DNA from 3 places in the Bradyrhizobium sp. AZCC 2262 genome. Region 2 is predicted to be linked to each of the others. Evidence: predicted binding sites of a transcription regulator. Region 2 holds the regulator's gene; each other region holds the start of a gene.

Region 1 (5,768 bases), 710 kb from region 2:
GCGCAGCCGCTTCAGCGTTTCCAATAGCCGCGCATTGTCGCGCTGGTGCAGGCCGATCGAGGGCTCGTCCAGCACGTAGAGCACGCCGGTGAGACCCGAGCCGATCTGGGAGGCGAGGCGGATACGCTGGCTTTCGCCGCCGCTCAACGTGCCGGAGGCGCGCGCGAGCGTGAGATAATTCAGGCCGACGTCGAGCAGGAACGACAACCGCTCGCGGATTTCCTTCAGCACGCGCGCGGCGATCTCGTTCTGCTGGGCGTTCAGCGCCTTCGGCACGGTCTCGAACCATTCGCCGGCCCGGAGCACCGACAATTCCGAGATCTCGCCGATATGCTTGCCGCCGATCTTGACGCACAGCGCCTCGGGCTTGAGCCGGTGGCCGTTGCAGCCCGCGCAGGGGATGTCGGAGAAATACTTTGCCAGTTCCTCCCGCGCCCATTCGCTCTCGGTTTCGCGATAGCGGCGCTCGAGATTGGTGATGACGCCCTCGAACGGTTTCTTGGTGTCGTAGGAGCGGACGCCGTCCTCGTAGGAGAACTTGATCTCGTCGTCGCCGGAGCCGGTGAGGAGGGCGGCTTGCGTCTTCTTCGGCAGGTCCTTCCACTTGGTGTCGAGCGTGAACTTGTAGAATTTGCCGAGCGCGGTCAGCGTCTGGATGTAATAGGGCGAGGACGATTTTGCCCACGGCGCGATCGCGCCCTTGCGCAAGGTCATCTCCTTGTCGGGAATGACGAGGTCCTCGTCGATGTGCTGCTCGACGCCGAGGCCGCCGCAGGCCGGGCAGGCGCCGTAGGGGTTGTTGAACGAGAACAGCCGCGGCTCGATCTCGGGGATCGTGAAGCCGGAAACCGGGCATGCGAATTTTTCCGAGAACAGAATCCGTTCCGGCCCGCTCTTGTCGTGGATTTTTGCGGTCTTCTTGTCGGACTTTTTCTCTTCCGCAGCGCCTGCCGGCGCGTCGGCGTATTCGATCACGGCCAGGCCTTCGGCGAGCTTCAGCGCGGTCTCAAAGCTTTCGGCGAGGCGCTGGCCGATGTCCGGACGGACCACGATGCGGTCGACGACCACGTCGATGTCGTGCGGGAATTTCTTGTCCAGCGTTGGCGCTTCCGAAAGCTCATAGAAGGTGCCGTCGATCTTGACGCGCTGAAAGCCCTTCTTGAGGTATTCGGCGAGCTCCTTCTTGTACTCGCCCTTGCGGCCGCGCACGACCGGCGCCAGCAGATAGAGCCGCGTGCCTTCGGGCAGATCAAGCACGCGGTCGACCATCTGCGAGACGATCTGGCTTTCGATCGGCAGCCCCGTCGCGGGCGAATAGGGTACGCCGACGCGCGCCCACAATAGCCGCATGTAGTCGTAGATCTCGGTGACGGTGCCGACGGTGGAGCGCGGGTTTTTCGACGTGGTCTTCTGCTCGATCGAGATCGCAGGCGACAGACCGTCGATCTGGTCGACATCCGGCTTCTGCATCATCTCCAGGAACTGGCGCGCATAGGCCGAGAGTGATTCGACGTAGCGGCGCTGGCCTTCGGCATAGATCGTATCGAACGCGAGCGAGGATTTGCCGGAGCCGGACAGGCCGGTGAACACCGCGAGTTTGTCCCGCGGAATCTCGACGTCGACGTTCTTGAGATTGTGCTCGCGCGCGCCGCGGATGGTTATCGCGCGTGATGCGGAGCCGGCGGGTGGTTGGCGCTTCGCCCTGAGCACTTCATCCATATCGGCATTTCCAGACGCGTGGGAGACGCGCCACGTTGGGCGCGCATTGCCCGCGAGAACCGGGATCAGGCGCCGATGATTGAAAGTCGGAACATAGGAAGAACGACGAGGGATTTCCAGTGCCGCGTGCGAATCATCAACGGATTGTTTGTGCTGTCCTTCTTTGGCAGCAGCAGTCAGCAGCTCCGATCGGAACTCCCCAAATAAATTCGCCTCCGTTCCGGATCGCGGAACGGAGGCGCAGGCATTTTCAGCGGGAATACTTGGATCAGCGGGAAGTCTTAGAAGTGATAGTTCACGCCGACCTGAACGCTGTTCAGGTTGAGCGTTCCGCTCGCAACGCCCACGACAATGCCAGGGAAATTGTAGGTTTCGCCCTGGAAGCTGCGATAGAGGTACTCGGCCTTGACCGACCATTTCGGTGCGAACATGACCTCGACACCAGCGCCGACGGTCCAGCCGGAGTGGAAGTGGCTGTCCGAAGCGCTCAGGCCGAGCAACGTGGCGGTCATGCGGTTGTCGGCCCAGGCGTAGCCGCCGGTGCCGTAGACCAGGACCTGATCGAAGGCATAGCCGACGCGGCCACGAACGGTGCCCATGTCGCGAATCTTGTCGCTGACCGAGGCGAGGCCCACGATGCCCACGGTGGCGCCCACGTCAGCCCAGGCGGCATCCGCTTCGATGCCGAGCACGACGTTACCCATTTGCCAGTTGTAGCCAGCGGTGCCGCCGGCGAAGCCCCCGCTAAGCGTGCCCAGGCCGTCGGAGTTTTCCTGGGCGTAGCCGCCCATCGCGCCGATGTAGAACCCGCTCCAGTTATTGATCGCAACTGCCATCGGCGGCGCCTTGGTATAGGGCCGTGCAGCCAGATCTGCGGCGGCCGCAGGGGCGATCCCAAGCGCGATAAGAGCGGTCGTCGTCAGCAGAATTTTCTTCACGTTCTTCTTCCTTCCTTCGGGATTTCCAACGCAACTATGCGCGTAGTCAATTTGAGGTTGCTTGCGCATATAGCGTGAAGTCATCGCATAAGGCTGTCGCCGAAAAACCACATCCGCGGCAAAAGATAGGTAATCTGCAACCGCAGCGGGTGCGCGTAATCCTGCGGTACAACCAAACAAAAAGGCCGGCGTTGAGCCGGCCTTTCCGTATTCCGTTTGCTGTGTCGCGATCAGTACTTCGCGATGACCGGGCCACCCCAGCGGTAGTTGACGCGAACCGTGACGAGGTCGACGTCCTGACGGATGCGATCGGCGGCGAAGAAGCCGCCACCCACCGGAGAGATGAAGGTGTAGGTGCGGTCCTGCATGAACAGGTGGTCGTATTCGATGGCGGCCGACCAGTTCGGAGCGAAGCCGTATTCGAGGCCGACACCGACCACGCCACCCCAGCGGGTGTCATCACCGGTGGTGCCGGTGACGATGCCCGTGGGAATATCGACGATGCGGAAACGATCCGCGGTGACGGCCGCGCCGCCCTTGACGTAGAACAGAACGTTGTTGGCGGCCCAACCGACCTGGCCGGTAATCAGGCCGAATGCATCGATCTTCGATTCGTTCCTGGAGCCGAGGAAGAGCGTGCTCGCGTTGCTGCCCCTGAAGTCCGCCCAGTTGCCCTGGCCTTCAATACCGAACACCCAGGTGCCGGTCTGCCAGCGATAACCGATCTGACCACCGGCGGTGCCGCCGGTCGCGTCATGGCAACCCTCACCGCCGATAAAGAGAGCAGGCGCCACCGAATCCCAGCACTTGCGGCTCGAACCCCAACCACCGTTGGCGCCGATATAGAAGCCGCTCCAGTCGTACACGACGGCGATCGGTGTCGGCGGGGCCTTGACGTAAGGACGCGCCGCGAGGTCGGCAGCCGCCGCTGGTGCCGCGAACGCGATGAGAGCAACCGTACCTAACAGAAACTTCTTCATCCTCTATCTCCAGCTCTTGCCCGCTTCCGTTGGTCCCGAAGCGTTGCCGTGATGACGCGAGCGCCCGCGCCGGTAGGTAATTTTATAGCGTGACTCGCTCAAAAATTGCGTCTCCAAATTGCAACACTTGTGACCCAAAATATGGAGTCAAGCTCATGATATACTTACGTTATTCACGCTAGCGGGCGGAACTTTCAGTTCCATTTTGTCATTTTCTGGGCTCGATTGTGGCGAACTGAGGTCGCCATATAGTTGAATGGCGAGTCGGCCCCGAGACGACCCCCAGTCGACCCCATAGCGACGTGAGATTCCGGAACAAAGCTGGAACACCTGCAGGGGCGATGCTATATGTGGATAACCGCAGACTTGCCGAGGGATCGCTAAGTCGGCGGGCTTTGCGAGCGTATAGGGTCGTTTCAGATGTCCTGATGCGGACGCAGCGAGCGGACAAGGCGACAGGTCAAGAAACTGGCGACAGGTCAGGAATTGAAGGCGGCCGGCACTTGGCGGGCTCGACCAGTGATTTTTGCCCGGCGATATCGAGTGGAGAGCGGCGATGGCGGGAAGCGTAAACAAGGTGATTCTGGTCGGCAACCTCGGCAAGGATCCTGAAATCCGGCGGACACAGGACGGGCGGCCGATTGCCAATCTGAGCATCGCGACGTCGGAAACCTGGCGCGACAAGGGCACCGGCGAGCGCAAGGAAAAGACCGAGTGGCACCGCGTCGTGATCTTCAACGAGGGACTCTGCAAGGTCGCCGAGCAATATCTGAAGAAGGGCGCCAAGGTTTACATCGAGGGCGCGCTGCAGACCCGCAAATGGACCGACCAGAGCGGCGTCGAGAAATACTCGACCGAAGTCGTGCTGCAGGGCTTCAACTCGACCCTGACCATGCTGGACGGCCGCAGCGGCGGCGGTGGTGGCAGCTTCGGCTCCGACGATGCCGGCGATTTCGGCTCCAGCAGTCCGGCCAGTTCGGCGCCGCGGCGGGCCGTGGCCGCCGGCGGTGGCCGCAACAGCGACATGGACGACGACATCCCGTTCTAAGCTGGAAGCCTGATCAATTGCCACGCAAGGTGACGCGTCCTCAGGGCAGGCGTCGCTCCGCAGCAAGGCAGTGGGGGCGCATGCGCCCGCGCTTCCAAGGCATTAGCGGCATTCCGTAAAAGCCAAACCCTCTGCTCCCGTTGCGATTTGCGGCCCGCCCGCCATCGGGACGGAAGCTTCGATCTCGACTTAACTTGACAACGTCAAGATTGAACTTGACGGTGGAAAGATTGATGTGAATACTCCTTACATGAGACCGGGCTGCTGGCTTGGTCGAATGAACGCGGGAGTTTCAAATGTCGCTTGCGCCGTTGCTCAATGCCGCTCCTGCAATACCCCTTCATGCCTTTGCGGCGATGGCCGCCTTCGCGCTTGGCGTGGTGCAGCTCGCAGCTCCAAAGGGGACGCTGCCGCACCGGACGATCGGCTGGATCTGGGTCGGCCTGATGGCCACCGTCGCCGCCAGTTCGCTCTGGATCCACGAGATCAGGCTGTTCGGCCCGTGGAGCCCGATCCATCTGCTCTCGATCTACGTTCTGATCATGCTGCCGATCGCCGTTATCGCCGCACGCCGCCATAATGTACGGCGCCATCGCCTGGCGATGATCGGCATGTTCACGGGCGGGTTGGTCATCGCCGGCCTGTTCACCTTCCTGCCGGGGAGGATCATGCATGCCGCGGTTTTCGGCCAATAGGCGGACGAGCGAAAACGCCGTTTTGGGCGCTGCCTTTCCGGTCCCAAAATGGCGGTTCCAGCAAGGCTCGCGAGTGACGCCTTCAATCCCGGTAAGTCCATGAAAAAACGAGCGGAAAAACAGCGCGTCCGGAGCGCTTCGGGGTGGTTATCGGACCCCCGATGCGCTATATGATTCTCAGCTGAGAACTGACCGGATTCCCCTTTGTCTGACCCTGAAGATAACAAGCCCGGCGAGCCGCCGGAGCCCTCCGATATCCGTCCCGTTTCCATCCTCGACGAGATGAAACGCTCCTACCTCGATTATGCCATGAGCGTGATCGTGGCACGCGCGCTGCCGGACGCGCGCGACGGGTTGAAGCCCGTGCATCGCCGCATTCTCTACGCGA
Region 2 (5,768 bases):
CCCGCGGTCGGCAGTTTTGTCGAGCTGAAGGCGCGGCTGCTGCCGCCGCTTTCGCCGGTGCGGCCGGGTAGCTACGATTTCAGCCGCGACATGTTTTTCGCCGGCATCGGCGCCTCCGGATTCGTGATGGGCGCGATCAAGGCCGCGGAGCCCCCGGAAGGCGGAGGGCTTCGCCTGCGCTATTCCGCGGTCATGCAAGGCTTGCGCGATGCGATCGATGCGCGGATCAGGACCACGCTGGAAGGCGACAAGCGCGCGATTGCCACCGCGCTGTTGACGGGGCGTCGCGACGCGATCTCTCAACCGGTGAACGACGCGATGTTCATCTCGGGTCTCGGCCATGTACTCTCGATCTCCGGCTATCACATGGCCGTCGTCGCCGGCGTCGTGTTCTTTGCGGTGCGGGCGCTGCTGGCGCTGTTTCCCGCGCTCACGGTCGGCTACGCCATCAAGAAATGGTCGGCGGTGGCGGCGTTCGCGGCCGCCGCGTTCTATCTGCTGCTGTCCGGGGCGGAAGTGGCGACGCAGCGCTCGTTCTTCATGACGGCCGTGGTGCTGATCGCGGTCATGGTCGATCGCCGGGCGATCACGTTTCGCACGCTCGCGGTCGCGGCCCTGATCGTGCTGGCGGTCGCGCCGGAAGCGCTGGTGCATCCGAGTTTTCAGATGTCGTTCGCCGCCACGCTCGGCCTGGTGGCGCTGGTGCAGATCGGCATGCCGTGCCTGTTCGCGACGGCAGATCATACCGCAACCGCGCGAGCTGCGCTGTGGGGTGGCCGCGAGGTCACAATGCTGCTGCTGGCATCGCTGGTCGCGGGGCTTGCGACCATGCCGTACGCGGCCTTTCACTTCCACCGGGTCACGCCCTATGGCGTGCTGGCCAATCTCGCGGCGATGCCGGTGGTGTCAGCGGTCGTGATGCCGGCGGGCCTGCTCGGTCTCGTCGCGATGCCGTTCGGCTTCGATCGCCTGTTCTGGGCGATCATGGGCGTCGGCATCGACTGGATGATTTCCGTAACCCAATGGGTCGCGGCGTTGCCTGGCGCGGTCGGCCGGGTGCCGGCGTTCGGCATCGGCCCGCTGATTGTGGCCAGTCTCGGCATCATCCTGCTCGGCCTGTTGCGAACGCCGCTGCGCTGGTCGGGCGCCGTGCTGGTGCTGGTAGCGGCGCTGTGGGCGGCGAGGGTGCCGCAGCCGGACATCCTCATCTCCGCCGACGGCCGCCATGTCGGCGTCCGCGGGCAGGATGGCCTGCTGCATCTGATGCATGCGGCCAAAGGCTCCCGCGATGTCTTCCTGCTGAAGGAGTGGCTGGCGGCGGATGCGGACGCGCGAACGGCGGCTGACGCGTCGCTCACCGCAGGCGTCTCATGCGACGACCTTGGCTGCGTGATGCAAACCGGCGGCGGCCTGATCGCGCAGGCGCACAAGCCCGAGGCGCTGGCGGACGATTGCGAGCGTGCGGCGCTCATTGTGACCATGCGGCAGGCGCCCGCTTCATGCACGGCTTCCGTCATAAATGCCGAACGGCTGCGGCGGCAGGGCGCGATGGCGTTGCGGCAAGGCCGTGAGGGATTTGTCGTCGAGGCGGCAAAACCGAGGGGCATCGACCGCCCGTGGTCGCCGGCCATCGCCGACGAGAGCGAGGCAGACACCACCGTGCTTGCGCCGCGAGTGGTGCCGCCGCGCGCCGTCGACGCCACCCCCGCCGAGGCCGACCTTCAGGCGGAGGAGTAGGCGAAACATAGCGTTTTCGAGCGAAGTGGAAGCCGGTTCGCGTAAAGAAAACGCGTCAAGACAAAAAACTAGTGCTCGTCGAGCGAGGGACTTGAGGGGTGGGCCGGTATTTCGAAAGCGCCGAGGTGGAATTCCTCGGGCGCGTCGGGGGTCGACGGCAGGTTGACCAGCGTGAACGACGCCTCGGGGAATTGCCGCCAGATCGCGAGATCTTCGGCCGTGATGGTGAGCCAGCCGTACCGGAACATGTACCGTCCGGGTTCCGTGACGCGACCGGCTCTTTGCCATGTGACTTTGTTGACCACCGACCGCCCCTCGGTGCCGAGTTTCTCACAAAACCATATCAGCATGATCCGCCGGCATAAACCGGCGGATCAAGCGCGTCGTCTAACCGGTCACGATGGATTCGGCCGGTGGCGCTTCCGTCACCTTCGCCGCACGTTCGCCCTCGGTCACAGGCAATTGCAGCACGGTCGCGCGCTGGCCTTCGCAAAGCTGCGTCACCAGCACATGGCTTCCGTCGGGAAATTCGATCGCGTCATGGTGGCGATCGGACACTTCGGGCTCGATCTGGTTGAACTTGGCGACCCGCCAGTCGGTGGTTCGCGTCCAGATCCACCGGTTGTCGTATCGGACGTCCTGGGCGAACGCCAGTTCGGTGCCGGGAAGCATGCAGACCGCCACTGCCGGCTCGCGTTCCGACGCAAAGCCGCGGGTCGATGTACCGCGGAATGTCGTGGTGATCAGCGTCTCGCCGACCTGGGCAGGCCGCGTCTTCACCGCATGCAGGCTATAGTCACACATCGGATGGCTCCCTCGTTTGAGATAGCGGACCCGTGTCTGGAAGGAGGCACCGGCCTCTATCAGAGCTGACTTGGCGCACAGCGTTTTCTTGCTTCTGGGCAATTCTGCGACTGGCGCACTACGTCTAAATCACAAACGCGCTAACGCGGCTTGGTTCCAGGCGCGCACAAAAAACCCTCGCCGAAGGCCGGGGCGTCGCAGTCGTGTCCGCAAAGCCAGCCGGTCAGTATTTGCGGTAAAGCCCGATCAATTTGCCCTGAATCCGGACCCGGTTCGGCGGCAGGATGCGGACTTCGTAGGCAGCATTGGCGGGCTCCAGCGCGATCGAGGCGCCGCGGCGGCGGAAGCGCTTTAGCGTGGCTTCCTCCTCGTCGATCAGCGCCACCACGATGTCGCCGGTGTCGGCGGTCTCATTGCGCTGGATCAGCGCCATGTCGCCGTCGAGAATGCCGGCGTCGATCATGGAATCGCCGCGCACTTCGAGCGCGTAGTGCTCGCCGGAGCCGAGCATGTCAGGCGGCACGCTGATGGTGTGGCTGCGGGTCTGCAGCGCCTCGATCGGCGTACCGGCGGCGATCCGGCCCATCACGGGGACGGCGACCGGGCGATTGCCATCGTCCTCGGTAGTCGGCGCGCTCACCGTGCGCTTGCCGAGCGTGCCTTCGATGACGCTCGGCGTGAAGCCGCGGCGGCCGTTGCCGGCGGCTGCCAGCTCCGGCAGCTTGATGACTTCGATGGCGCGGGCGCGGTTGGGCAGGCGGCGGATGAAGCCGCGCTCTTCCAGCGCCGTAATCAGGCGGTGGATTCCGGATTTCGAGCGCAGGTCGAGCGCATCCTTCATCTCGTCGAAGGAGGGCGGTACGCCGGCCTCTTTCAGCCGTTCATTAATGAAACGCAGAAGTTCGTACTGTTTGCGCGTAAGCATCGCGAGCATTCCCCCGGTTGGCACAAATCTTTCGGTCCCGAATCTCTGGGGTCCATCACGAGAGTCCCCAAAACTCCCAGTCATAGACACTAGCAGTCGAAACAAATCATGAACGGACACTATATGTTCGATATGTGTTCCGCAACCACTTAATTTCAGGTGAACGCGTCGCGGCTTCGGCCCAAGACCACCTTTACAGGCACGCTCAGGACGTCATTCCGGCAGCCGGAGCAGCTCGCAAGGCGAACCCTTTGCGGCAGCCGGCGCGAACGGCGGACGTATCACAAGTGCCCGTGCCGCAGCGAGATTCCCGAGCAGCGATGAATCCTGGAGATTCACCGGCACCGCGATCAGCGTGCCGTCCTCGCGCGCTTCGAGGCGTGCGCGAAGATAGTCTTCGCGCTGGTCGTTGGCGGCGAGATCGCGCCCCAACAGGGCGCTTTCGCGCCGGTGATGGATTGTGTCGCGGCCCGACAGCGCACGAATCAACGGGACCAGAAACAGGAAACCGCAGACATAGGAAGAGACGGGATTGCCGGGCAGGCCGATCACGCGCATCGTGCCGAGCCTGCCATGCATCATCGGCTTGCCGGGCCGCATGGCTATGCGCCAGAACGCCATGGTCGTGCCCTCGGCCTCCAGCGACTGTTTGACGAGGTCGTGGTCGCCGACCGAGGCGCCGCCCATGGTGATCAGGATATCCGCGTCCGCCTCGCGCGCACGGCGGATGCCTTGCGTGGTGGCGGGGACCGTGTCGGCGGCGATTCCGAGATCGACGACCTCGGCGCCCTCGGCGCGCGCCAGCGCCCGCAAGCCGTAGCCGTTGGAATAGACGATCTGGCCAGGGCCGGGGATCTCGCCCGGCATCACCAACTCGTCGCCGGTGCCGAGGACCGCGACTTTCGGGCGGCGGTGCACCGCAAGCTCCGGATAGTTCATGCCGGCGGCGAGCGACAGATCGCGGTCGGCGAGGCGGCGTCCGCGATTGAGCAAAACATCGCCCTCGCGGAAATCGACGCCGGCGGGCCGGATATGCCGCCCCGCAACGGCGGCTTCCGTGATGGTGATCTGATCGCCGTCGACGCCGGTATCCTCCTGGATGATGACGGCGTCGGCGCCATCAGGGATCACGCCGCCGGTGAAGATCCGCACCGCTTCGCCTCGGCCTACCTTCCGCTCGAACGGGCGGCCGGCGGCGACCTCGCCGATCACCTTCAGCCGCACCGAGAGATCGGGGGAATCCGCCGCGCGCACCGCGTAGCCGTCCATCGCCGACATCGCCTGCGGCGGCTGCGTCCGCCGTGCCGCGACGTCGCGCGCCAGCACGCGATGAAAGGCATCGTCGAGCGCGATCATTTCCTCGGGCAGGGGGACCGCGCCGGCAAGGATCGCAGCAAGCGCATCGGCGACAGGCATCAAGGCCACGGGCAGACCTCCAGGAGCATGATCCGGAAAGGTGGACACCGGTTTTCCGAATAGATTATGCTCAAATCAAAGGGATAGAGCGGGATGACGGTTCGAAGCAACGTCATCGCGCTCTAAACTTCAAGTGCGGTCAGTGCCCTTGCCACGTCATCCGTCGATGTCACGTGGATGGCACAAAGGCCGCGCGCCCGCGCACCTTCGATATTGGCGGCCGAGTCGTCGAAGAACAGGATCCGCGACGCCGGCACGCCGATCGCCTTTACCACATGATCATAGGCCTCCGCGTCGGGTTTGCGCAAACCGATGCTCGAGGACAGGAATATCTGGCGGAAATGGCTGAGTACGTCGGCATAGGCCTGCGAGAAATGCGCGACATGGGCCGGATTGGTGTTGGAAAACGCATAGAGCGGCATGCGTTTGGCGGCGCTTGCCAGCAGCGGCGCAATACCGGGCATCTCGCCGGTGAAGATCGCGTTCCAGCCTTCCAGGAACTGCGCGTCGGTGAGGCCGATGTCGAGGGACTGGCGCAGGCCCGCAAAGAACGCCGCGTCGTCGATACGGCCGGTCTCGTGATGCTTGAAACTGTCGTTGACGACAAAGCGCCCGGCGAGGTCGGCAGGCTCGCAGCCCGCGTGCCCTGCCCAGTTCACCATCACGGAATCGAAACTGATATCGAGCACGACACGGCCGAGGTCGAACAGCAACACGTCGACGGAGGAGGGGGGCGGCACTTTCATGGCAATCGTTTACAAAACTGGTCAGGCATGGGCAACGGGCTGGACCGATTTCGGCCCGATCCAGCGCTTAAGCCGGTGTCCGAGCTGTGCTATAGCGGTTTGGGGCGAAGTGGATGTCGGCTCGCGTGAAGAAAGCGCGT
Region 3 (5,768 bases), 4.8 Mb from region 2:
AAAGGCCTTGGCATAGGAATTGACGTCCTGGAACACTTCATAGCCCGCCGATTTCCAGCCCCGCAGCCCAACGTCAAGCTGGCGGACATTGGTGTAGTCCAAGGCGTTCAGACGATCCGCAGCCTGCGGCACGAGGCCTTCACCGTCATCGTAGAGGACGATCGGCGCGTCCTTGCGCGGCAGCCGCGCTTCGGCCTCCAACGTGATCCGGTCAGCGGCCATGTTGGCGGCAAACAGCGGATGGCCGGTGGCAAAGACGGCCTCATGCCTGACATCGAGCAGTGCGATTTCATCGCGCAACAGCAGCGCGGTGCGGATTTCGGGTGGGGTGACGGACGGCAAGGTCATGAATCGGGAATTCCAGGTGTGGATCGTACTTGCATGACTAGCAGCATCGCGCGCGGCCCGTCACGCCCGGCAGGCCATTAACTCTCATGTCATGGGAGCATTGATCTAATTGCACGGGCCTGCTCGAAACCGCATATGATGCCGCTGAATGAGCATCTAGGCATCCAATGGACCTCAAACAATTGCGCACCTTCCGCGCCGTGGCCGAGCTGGGCAGCCTCAGCAAGGCGGCGGACCGGCTGCGCGCCGCCCAGCCTGCGCTGAGCCGGCACATCAAGCTGCTCGAGCACGAGCTTCGCGTCGAGCTGTTCGTCCGCAACGGCCGCGGCATGCTGCTGACCAGCGCCGGCCGGATGCTGCTCGACCGCACCACGGGGCTCATTCGCCAGATCGAGCAGGTCAGCGACGACCTCAAATCGGCGAACGGTAATCCGTCGGGCCGCGTCATCCTCGGCCTGGTGCCGACGGTGAGCGCGGTGCTGTCCGGACGGTTCGCCCGCCGCGTCATCAACGAGTTTCCCGACGTCTCGCTGCGCATCGTGGAAAGCTATGGCGGCCATCTGGTCGAGTGGCTGCACCGCGGCGAAATGGATCTCGCGATCATCTATGGGCCGGCGGTCGATCTGCATCTTCAGGTCCAGTCGATCGGCCGCGAGGATATCGTCGCCGTCGGGCCGCCCGGCTCTGGCCTGAGCAAGCGGAAGCAGGTCGAGCTCAAATGGCTGGCGAAGCAGAAGCTGATCCTGCCGAGCATCTCGCACGGCTTGCGGGCGCTGCTGGCGAAGGCGCTGGCGCGCGAGAAATTGAAGCTCGACGCCATGATCGAGGTGGATTCCTATCGCGCCCAGATCAGCCTGATGGAGGAAGGGCTCGGCTATACGCTGTTGCCGCCGTCGGCGATCCGCACCGAGGTGGCGGCGAAACGGCTGGAGATGGCCGCCGTCAGTCCCTCGGTGTCGCGCGAACTGATCCTGGCCTCGCCGATCGCCCATCCGCCGTCGATCGCGACGACGACGATTGCGACGCTGATCGTGTCCGAGATTCAGCAGCTCTCGAAGGAAGGTCTGTGGAAGATCAACATGACGGCGTAGCGCCATCTTGCTCACTGTTCGTCATGGCCGGGCTTGACCCGGCCATCCACGTCTTTCTCGCATAATGGCGGCCAAGGACGTGGATGCCCGGGACGACCCCGGGCATGACGGCATTGGTCGCAGCGCCATCCCTCAATTAAACAGCGCCTCGTCGCCTAGCACCGATTGCCGGAAGCGCGTCGTCAGGATGACGCCGTCGGCCGGCGGCATTACGAAGACCAGCGCCTCGGGATTGATCTTGATCTGGGCGAATGCCGTTCCCCGTCCCTCGTGTGCGAGGTCGCGCAGCTCGGTGACTTCCGCCATCGTGCGGACGATGCGCGAAGTGCGGATGCCGCAGGCGGTGGCGATGGCGGCGAGATCGACGCCGGAGGCGGTCGGGGTTTTCTGCATGCCGGTCTCGCCAAAACGCTCATTGTCGAGGACGGCGATCGTCAGATTCTTCGGCGCTTCCACCGCGATTGACGCGAGCGAGCCGATATTCATCAGCATCTCGCCGTCGCCGGTGACGACGAGCACTTTTCGCTTCGGCTGCGCCAGCGCCAGTCCGAGCCCGATCATCGAGGCGCCGCCCATGGCGCCCCAGAGCGGGAAATTGTTGGGATGATCGCCGGCGGCGGAGACGTCCCAGTTCGGCGCGCCGAGGCCGGCGATGACGAGGAGGTCGGCGCGGTCACGCAGGAGCTCGTTGACGACGTCCCGGCGATGTAGAAGGGCGTTGGGATTGGTCATTTGCGGGCAAGCTCCTTGAAATTCTTGGCGCCGAGCACGCGCTGTCCGAGCAGGACCGCTACCGGCTTCCAGGTGTTGAAGGCAAGATTCGCCGCGCCCTGCACGGCGGAAGCGACCAGATCGGGCTCGTCCACCTTGTTCACGATCACGCCCATGGCCTCCAGCGAGGGCCGCGTGCCCTGCCCCATCGGGATCTGCCACGGATTGAACTCGCCCCAATCGCCGCGCATGGTGACGATCATCAACAGCGGCATGTGGCAGATGACGGGCAGCGACAACATGTTGATGCAGTTGCCGACACCGCTCGACTGCAGCAGCAGAACGCCGCGCTCGCCGCCGAGCCATGCGCCCGCCAGCATCGCCACGCCCTCTTCTTCCGTCGTCAGCGTCACGACGCGGGTTTCGGGATCGGCCTCGAAGGATCGGATCAGGCGGCTGTGGCCGGCATCCGGCACCATCGCGACCTGGCGAATGCCGGCGTCCTTGAGGACGTGGTAGATTTCGTCCGGCCACGTCGGCAACGCGGCCGGCGCCTCGCCACGTGATTTTGCTGCTTCCGCCATCGGACTCAATTTCCTCTGCCACTTCAGGGTTGATTTGTACGGAGAATAGATCGTGGCGGGGGTTCGAGGAATTTGAATGTGGACATGGCTTCTATCGCAAAATTGAAAGGCTGATGTGGGGTTGCAAGTTCTGGGCAGCATCTCAGTCGTAGGCGGGGCAAAGGCGCACTGGCGCCGTGCCCACCATCTCTCGCGTAGCGTCTTCCTGAATGGCGGGCACGGCACGAGCGGACTATTTCCGCGAGAGAAACTGACACCGCGACGCGCGAAGCGAGTGATTTGCCGACTGGCAATCACATCCGGAATCCTGCTGCATCCGTGCGGCATCAGGCTCGGTTAATCCCCACCTTACAGGATTTACTCTTGACAACCTCTGCGGGTTATTGAAGATTGTTCCCGATTTGTTCTTGTGCATCACACAAGCTGTTTCAGTTCACTTCCGGAGTTTTTCAATGGATCGCCTTCAGCCTGGTTACGTTCAGCTCGTTCTTCATAATGACGAGAACACCCCGCAGGATTTTGTGATCGGTCTGCTACGCTCGGTATTCAGCCAACCGTCCAGCGACGCCATTGAAGTGATGATCGCCATCGAAAGGAGGGGGACGGCGGTTTGCGGCACGTATCCGCGCACTGTCGCGGAGGCGCTGTTGCAGGCTGCACAGGAGCGGATCCGGGCATCGGGCCATCAACTGGCGATCACGGCCCGCGCCGGCGATGACATGGGGAGTGATCGCTGCAAGCTGTGCGGCAATTTTTCCGAAGACCCGCTCCGTTGGGTCGGCAAGGCGGCACTGGTCTGCGAGGACTGCCTTCTGGCGGCCGCAGAAAACCTCGGTGCCATCACGGAAACAAAGCGGTTCGACTTTGCCTGCACGGCCATTGGATGGCATTTCGCCGGCGTCCCTCTCGATCGACTGGTCGCGACGTCGCGGCAGTTTCCCGGGCATATGCGCGCCGACGTTCAGGTGGCGGTGGACAAGTTGTTCTCCATCCAGCGCATCAGGTTCTTCGGCATTCAGGAGCGCCACCGCTACGAGACCCTCACCTTCGCCTCGCTGACGAGTGCTGGACAGGCCGCTCATGCCATCGCGCCAGCGCAATACCATGATGTGGAGATTGGCGAAGCCGAGCCGGTCAAATGCCTCGACAATGGACTATGGCTGTGTGGCGCCGAAGACCTGCGATATGCGGTCTTGCTCTCTGCTCATCGCGAACATGGTGAAGAAACGGGTGTTCGCATTGAAATCGCGGCGTCTGCCGGAGCGGCGGGAGCGGAGTTCGTGAGGCGCTGCTTCATCGCTATCGAGGACGCGGTCAACGCCGCGAATAGCTACCGGGGTAAGATCCTGTCGTTCGACGGGGGCGCGAATTATCGCGGAAGGTCGCGAGGCCTTATGGTCCACAAGCTGCCGCCCGTTGAACGCGCCAACGTGATCTTGCCCGACGCAACACTGAAGCTGCTCGACCGCAACATCCTGAACTTTGTGCAGCATCGCACAAAACTGCGCCAGCTCGGTCAATCGACCCGCAAGGGAATCCTGCTGTACGGACCGCCCGGCACCGGGAAGACCCATACCATTCGCTACCTCGCCAGCAACCTGCCCGGCCACACGACGTTGATCATCATGGCCGCGCAGGTTGAGTTGCTCGGAGCCTACATGAACCTCGCTCGCCTGTTGCAGCCGGCCATGGTGATCATCGAGGATGTCGATCTCATCGCAACCGATCGCGAGATGATGGGGCCATGCGAAGAATCGATGCTCAACAATCTTCTCAACGAGATGGACGGTTTGAAAGAGGATGCGGACATTCTGTTTGTCCTAACTACCAACCGGCCCGAACAGCTCGAGGGCGCGCTGGCCAACCGACCTGGCCGGGTCGATCAGGCGATTGAAATTCCGCTGCCGGATGACACCGGCCGAAGGAAGCTGGTTCAGCTCTACGGCAAGGGGCTGCGGCTCGACGAAACCCTGATCGACGAAGCCGTCCGGCGGACCAGAGGCGTCAGCGCCGCCTTCATCAAGGAGTTGATGCGGCGAACCGCGCAAGCCGGCATTGGCCGGGATGGCGGTACGGCAATCAAGTCAGCCGATCTCGGCGAAGCGCTCGATGACATGCTGTTCGCGAGCGGCAAGCTCAATATCAAGCTGCTCGGAGGTGCGCGCGAAACGGCGCAGGCGACAGCCGAGGTGTGACAGTTACCACCCGCGAGATTGGCGGATCGAAGGAACATTTACTTCGGCTTGGAATCCGGCGGGCAGTTCGGGTCGACCTTCAATGGCTTGCCGCCGCTCTGCACTGTGGGCGCAGCCGAGTTGGATCCGCCGGCATCTGGCAACACGGCGCTCTTCTCAGCGGCCATTGAGTTTGCGGTCTTTTCCTCGCCGCTTCCGGTCGTTGCCGCCGGCGAGGTGGTGCAGGCCGTTTCCGGCTTCGCAGCCGATGTCCCGGTAGACTGGGCGGTAGCGGCGCTCACGCTCAATAGTCCAACGACAATCACTGCCGCGACGCGCGTCATTGTGATCTCCAATCGTTGAAATGGCTTGCCTGGAGCAAACGTCCCGTCGCAACGATGGTTCCGGGACTGATATCGCGACATTTGCGACAACCGGCGGACAGGCCGTATGTTGGGCGATGGCAGCGATCAGATCGGCGCAGGATTTGCTTCGCTCAACCGGTCGTCAAAGGGAGCCTTCATGACCATCGACCTGACGCGGCGTACGCTGCTTCACCTCGCCGGCGCCTCGTCGCTGACCGCGGCCGCCATGGCGGCAGCGCAAGCCGAGGGGACCGCGGGCGGCGGCGGGCCGACCTTCGCCAGCCGGACGCCGATGCGGATCGGCATGGTGAACTTGCGGGTGCGCGACCTCGACAAGGTCGCCGATTACTATCGCGACGCGATTGGCCTGACCGTCATGACGCGCTCGATAATGGGCGCGCTCCTCGGCACGGGTGGCGTGGCGCTGCTCCATCTGCAGCGGCGCGAGAGCGCACCGCGCGAGGCGCGGAACGCGGCGGGACTTTATCACACGGC

The links. Region 2 encodes LexA, which represses DNA repair genes until DNA is damaged. Its sites were predicted from a motif close to TGTTCNNNNTGTGTTCNG; they were not measured.
Region 1: a site for LexA is predicted at 1,807-1,824, ahead of uvrA (excinuclease ABC subunit UvrA). Genes of this name have one in related genera too.
Region 3: a site for LexA is predicted at 3,126-3,143, ahead of V1283_RS41085 (ATP-dependent Clp protease adaptor ClpS). Genes of this name have one in related genera too.

Annotation. Positions count from the first base shown of each region.
Region 1 covers NZ_JAZHRT010000001.1:3,217,434-3,223,201, forward strand. Annotated here, with positions in the region: gene uvrA (excinuclease ABC subunit UvrA) at 1-1,719, opposite strand, end outside; gene V1283_RS15195 (outer membrane protein) at 2,001-2,657, opposite strand; gene V1283_RS15200 (outer membrane protein) at 2,888-3,637, opposite strand; gene V1283_RS15205 (single-stranded DNA-binding protein) at 4,194-4,685, shown strand; gene V1283_RS15210 (DUF2306 domain-containing protein) at 4,982-5,380, shown strand; gene gyrA (DNA gyrase subunit A) at 5,585-5,768, shown strand, end outside.
Region 2 covers NZ_JAZHRT010000001.1:3,923,739-3,929,506, reverse strand. Annotated here, with positions in the region: gene V1283_RS18725 (ComEC/Rec2 family competence protein) at 1-1,737, shown strand, start outside; gene V1283_RS18720 (hypothetical protein) at 1,806-2,087, opposite strand; gene V1283_RS18715 (hypothetical protein) at 2,125-2,541, opposite strand; gene lexA (transcriptional repressor LexA) at 2,765-3,466, opposite strand; gene V1283_RS18705 (molybdopterin molybdotransferase MoeA) at 3,680-4,891, opposite strand; gene V1283_RS18700 (HAD-IA family hydrolase) at 5,005-5,628, opposite strand.
Region 3 covers NZ_JAZHRT010000001.1:8,745,300-8,751,067, reverse strand. Annotated here, with positions in the region: gene V1283_RS41105 (rhodanese-like domain-containing protein) at 1-348, opposite strand, end outside; gene V1283_RS41100 (LysR family transcriptional regulator) at 516-1,439, shown strand; gene V1283_RS41095 (thiamine pyrophosphate-dependent enzyme) at 1,572-2,171, opposite strand; gene V1283_RS41090 (thiamine pyrophosphate-binding protein) at 2,168-2,734, opposite strand; gene V1283_RS41085 (ATP-dependent Clp protease adaptor ClpS) at 3,187-4,929, shown strand; gene V1283_RS41080 (hypothetical protein) at 4,968-5,252, opposite strand; gene V1283_RS41075 (VOC family protein) at 5,431-5,768, shown strand, end outside.